One region of the Halalkalibacter oceani genome, then DNA from elsewhere that is predicted to be linked to it. Evidence: a T-box and tRNA genes for the amino acid it is inferred to sense, from the RefSeq annotation. Region 1 holds a T-box; the other holds one or more tRNA genes.
The links. A T-box is a leader RNA that pairs with one kind of tRNA and senses whether it is charged. The one in region 1 lies ahead of pheS (phenylalanine--tRNA ligase subunit alpha), so its partner is inferred to be a tRNA-Phe.

Region 1 (2,434 bases):
CTCCTCTTCACCAATATCAACCTGGCATACATTGAGCTTGTCCGCATTCGGATGCTGCTGGCACTCCTTGACATAACCGACAACGACGCCGGATACCCCTTGATTTAATTGATGAATGAAATCAATTTCAATTCCGCCGCGCGTCATTTTTTCAGCAATTTCCTGCGGCGTTACTTCCGCGACATCGACGTAATCCTGTAACCATTTATATGAAACGAGCATCTCATTTCCTCCTTCAATATCTCCTGTTAAATCGGTCTAGTTCCGTTTGAATTGCGCTAAAAAACGAACATCGTTTGTATAGAAGTGGCGAATGTCATCAATATCATACTTCAGCATCGCCAAGCGCTCGACACCCATTCCAAAAGCAAAGCCGCTGTATTTCGTTGAATCAAATCCGCTCATTTCAAGCACACGCGGATGAACCATACCGGCTCCGAGCACTTCAATCCAGCCAGAATGCTTACAAATCCGGCAGCCATGACCGCCACACATTCCGCACGATACATCAACCTCAACAGAAGGCTCGGTAAACGGGAAAAAGCTTGGACGAAGACGAATCTCTCTTTCCGCTCCGAAAAAGGATTTCGCAAACGTTTCAAGAACCCCTTTCAAATCGCTCATCCGCACGTTCTCATCCACGTATAAGCCCTCAATCTGCATAAATTGATGAGAATGCGTCGCATCATCATCATCGCGCCGGAACACTTTCCCCGGACAAATGACTTTCACCGGCCCTTTTCCTTGATAACGTTCCATCGTTCTCGCCTGAACCGGCGATGTATGGGTCCGCAGCAAAAGCTCTTCCGTGAAGTAGAACGAATCCTGCATATCGCGGGCGGGATGATCCTTCGGCAGATTTAATGCTTCAAAGTTATAATAATCCGTCTCAATTTCAGGTCCTTCGGCAACAGAGAAGCCAAGACCGATAAAGGCATCCTCCACCTCTTCGACGACAGCCGTTAAAGGATGAGTGGAACCGGCCTGAACCGGACGGCCCGGTAAAGTGACATCAATGCTTTCGCTTGCGAGCTGGGCTTCAATCGCCGCTTCCTCGAGCGCTGCTTCCTTGCTGTCGACCTGTTCTTTGATCGCATCACGGACATCGTTGGCCATCTGACCAATGACAGGACGCTCCTCCGCCGATAATTTCCCCATGCCGCGCAATACTTCCGTAATCGGGCCTTTTTTTCCTAAGTAGGCGACCCGAACCTCCTGCAATGCTTTTTTGTCCTCGGCCTGCTTGACCTTTTCTAACGCTTCATCACGTAACGCTTCTAATTTTTCACGCATCTGTTTTCCTCCTTCTTTTCGACCATGAACTTGCTTTTGCTCCACACCCGCTTCGGGCTTCTTTCGGGCATCCGCTAACCGCACGACGCCCTCCCTCAAATCTTCCTGGAAATCGTCAAAAAAAGAGCCCTCAATCCCGGTAAGGGACGAAGACTCTCGCGGTACCACCCTAATTAACGCAGAAAAGTGGCGCTTCCCTGCATTCGCTCCATTGACTTAACGGCCATAAACCGGTACATCTTCACGAGAATCCATCTCCCGTGCTCCGATGCCTGCTCCAGAGCGAATTCGGAATTCCCTGCTATAAGAATGCTTTCAGTCAAGGCATTCTCTCCCTGCATAGCGGTGTCATTCGTACTACTCTCTTTCGTCGCATTTTGCTTTTTTCACTTGTATGATGATCGCTTTTTCATTATAGAAAAACTTCAGCGCCGATGCAACCTTATCCTCGTAAATAATAAAGGAGAATGCCGGTTGCCACGGCGACATTTAATGACTCCGCTTCTCCATAGATCGGAATGTACAAATTCTGGTCAGTCAGCTCGAGCAGCTCCTCTGACACCCCTTCTCCTTCATTTCCCATCAGCAGCGCGAAATCACGCTGCGGCTCAATCGCCGAATAAGAGCTGGCGCCTTTTAGAGCAGTGCCGAAAACAGGGATTTGCGCCTGTTTACATCGCTCCACCCAGTCCACTAAATCTCCTTTCAGCACCGGCAAGTGGAAAATCGAGCCTTGCGACGCTCGAATCAGCTTCCCATTAAAAATATCGACACAGCCGTCGCCTACAATGACACCGGTTAAGCCGGCGCTGTCTGCCGTCCTAATCATCGTTCCCAAATTCCCTGGATCCTGAACGCGATCCACTAGCAGATACTTTCCTTCCGTAATCTCGGCATCCGGCGTTTCAGGAAGCTCACATACGGCGATAACGCCCTGGGGCGTTTCCGTTTCAGCCAGCTCCTTCATCACTTGCGGACTGATCATAATGACGTCAAGCTCAGCCAGCGGCCACTCTTGGGGCGGGATCGTTTCATCGGTCAGCAGCACTGTATTTACTTTGATCGAGGCCCGTAACGCCTCTTCCACAAGATGAAAGCCTTCGACAAGAAACTGTCCGGCTTTCTCGCGCCCTTTTTTCGT
Region 2 (2,434 bases), on a different contig from region 1:
CTTCCTGCAAACTACGGTTGAGGGCCGTTTTAACAATAGCTTCTTTTCCCTCAACCTTTTGTACTTCTGACCATTGTTTCAATTCAACAATAACTACAGAATCTTTCTCACCATCATGACCAGATAGAAGAAAGTCCACTCTTCTTGATGTATATGGAATCTTATACTCAATTGCAACACCAGCGTCATTTGGAATTAAGGGATCATTTAAAACACGGTACATATGTAACATCGAATTATCCCAAGAACGAATTTCCGACTCACTTGTACGTCCTAGTTTCAATTCAAATTGTGTCAGTATATGGGAAACAAGAACATCTTTATCAACATGTTCAAGAAATTCTTGTTTGCTGGCTTCATAAACGATCATTTACAGACCTCCAAAACAGTTCTATATTAGTAAGAATATTTTATCATGAAAATAAGATATTATAGCAAACCACTCATGAGATTTTCATGATAGACTTTTGTTGCACGCAGCTCCATCCTTTCTTTGTTTCTCGTCAATTCAAGGATAACAGGATCAAAGGAGCTTGCGTGTCTTTTTTTGTCCTCATTGTGCGAATACCCCAACATTTATTCTAGAGCCTTTATTTTAGAGCCCTTTTTATAGGCGAATAGTACGCATAAACACGAAAAAACGCTCCCCTTACGAGAAGGGAAACGTTGATGTCTTGCATGTTTTAAGTACCGGTGGTCGGGGTCGAACCGACACTCCCGAGGGAACACGATTTTGAGTCGTGCGCGTCTGCCAATTCCGCCACACCGGCACATCAAATATTATGGCGCGCCCTGAGAGATTCGAACTCCCGACCTTTTGATTCGTAGTCAAACACTCTATCCAGCTGAGCTAAGGGCGCATATGGTTGTCCTACTAATGCCGAGGGCCGGACTTGAACCGGCACGGTAGTCACCTACCGCAGGATTTTAAGTCCTGTGTGTCTGCCAATTCCACCACCCCGGCAGGGTAGTAAATAATGGAGGCGGTACCCGGATTCGAACCGGGGGATAAGGGTTTTGCAGACCCGTGCCTTACCACTTGGCTATACCGCCGAATAAAAAACAAAGCGGAAGACGGGATTCGAACCCGCGACCCCCACCTTGGCAAGGTGGTGTTCTACCACTGAACTACTTCCGCAAAATGGCTGGGCTAGCTGGATTCGAACCAGCGCATGACGGAGTCAAAGTCCGTTGCCTTACCGCTTGGCTATAGCCCAATACTTATGTATAAATGGGGCGACTGATGGGAATCGAACCCACGAATGCCGGAACCACAATCCGGTGCGTTAACCACTTCGCCACAATCGCCACATGATCAAATTAATTGGCAGGGGCAGTAGGAATCGAACCCACACCGGAGGTTTTGGAGACCTCTGTTCTACCGTTAAACTATGCCCCTAAATGGTGGAGGGGGACGGATTCGAACCGCCGAACCCTGAGGGAGCGGATTTACAGTCCGCCGCGTTTAGCCACTTCGCTACCCCTCCAAAGACACATTATCTATATTACACAATATGTTTTCTTCAGTCAATATATGAATCTAGAGTAAAAATGCCGGCCAGAGGACTTGAACCCCCAACCTACTGATTACAAGTCAGTTGCTCTACCAATTGAGCTAGACCGGCATAATAAAAACTGCCGTACATACACAAAATCAGTAGTTATAAATGGTGGCTTGGGACGGAATCGAACCGCCGACACATGGATTTTCAGTCCATTGCTCTACCGACTGAGCTACCAAGCCGTTTGTATTATTAAGAAATAAATGGCGGTCCGGACGGGACTCGAACCCGCGACCTCCTGCGTGACAGGCAGGCATTCTAACCAACTGAACTACCGGACCAACGGTATTGCGGGGGACGGATTTGAACCGCCGACCTTCGGGTTATGAGCCCGACGAGCTACCAGACTGCTCCACCCCGCGTCGTTACAAAGTGTTAAAGCTATGGTGGAGGATGACGGGATCGAACCGCCGACCCCCTGCTTGTAAGGCAGGTGCTCTCCCAGCTGAGCTAATCCTCCGACTCTTAATGGTTATGTATAACAATCGATAAAGCATCTATCTTTAAAATGGTGACCCGTACGGGATTCGAACCCGTGTTACCGCCGTGAAAGGGCGGTGTCTTAACCGCTTGACCAACGGGCCACATATAGCAAAATTGTTACTGGCGGAGAGCGAGGGATTCGAACCCTCGAGACGGTTTTACACCGCCTACACGATTTCCAATCGTGCTCCTTCGGCCAGCTCGGACAGCTCTCCGTGGTTGGCTCCACAGGTAGGACTCGAACCTACGACCGATCGGTTAACAGCCGATTGCTCTACCACTGAGCTACTGTGGAATGTATATGATTTGGCTTATGTAAAGAAATCGCCCGGCAACGTCCTACTCTCACAGGGGGAAGCCCCCAACTACCATCGGCGCTGAAGAGCTTA

Region 2: it encodes a tRNA-Phe, which carries the amino acid that the T-box ahead of pheS (phenylalanine--tRNA ligase subunit alpha) is inferred to sense. The anticodon was not compared.

What each region holds. Positions count from the first base shown of each region.
Region 1 is NZ_JBEPKD010000007.1:170,817-173,250, reverse strand. Features, by position in the region: gene pheT (phenylalanine--tRNA ligase subunit beta) at 1-222, opposite strand, end outside; gene pheS (phenylalanine--tRNA ligase subunit alpha) at 259-1,293, opposite strand; T-box leader at 1,433-1,673, opposite strand; gene ABMB67_RS10495 (TrmH family RNA methyltransferase) at 1,736-2,434, opposite strand, start outside.
Region 2 is NZ_JBEPKD010000049.1:5,070-7,503, forward strand. Features, by position in the region: gene ABMB67_RS23025 (DNA/RNA helicase domain-containing protein) at 1-370, opposite strand, end outside; tRNA gene ABMB67_RS23030 (tRNA-Leu) at 689-770, opposite strand; tRNA gene ABMB67_RS23035 (tRNA-Arg) at 784-860, opposite strand; tRNA gene ABMB67_RS23040 (tRNA-Leu) at 879-964, opposite strand; tRNA gene ABMB67_RS23045 (tRNA-Cys) at 979-1,053, opposite strand; tRNA gene ABMB67_RS23050 (tRNA-Gly) at 1,067-1,138, opposite strand; tRNA gene ABMB67_RS23055 (tRNA-Gln) at 1,143-1,217, opposite strand; tRNA gene ABMB67_RS23060 (tRNA-His) at 1,233-1,308, opposite strand; tRNA gene ABMB67_RS23065 (tRNA-Trp) at 1,326-1,399, opposite strand; tRNA gene ABMB67_RS23070 (tRNA-Tyr) at 1,403-1,487, opposite strand; tRNA gene ABMB67_RS23075 (tRNA-Thr) at 1,553-1,625, opposite strand; tRNA gene ABMB67_RS23080 (tRNA-Phe) at 1,669-1,744, opposite strand; tRNA gene ABMB67_RS23085 (tRNA-Asp) at 1,767-1,843, opposite strand; tRNA gene ABMB67_RS23090 (tRNA-Met) at 1,851-1,924, opposite strand; tRNA gene ABMB67_RS23095 (tRNA-Val) at 1,947-2,022, opposite strand; tRNA gene ABMB67_RS23100 (tRNA-Glu) at 2,072-2,146, opposite strand; tRNA gene ABMB67_RS23105 (tRNA-Ser) at 2,167-2,260, opposite strand; tRNA gene ABMB67_RS23110 (tRNA-Asn) at 2,266-2,340, opposite strand; partial or broken rRNA gene rrf (5S ribosomal RNA) at 2,372-2,434, opposite strand, start outside.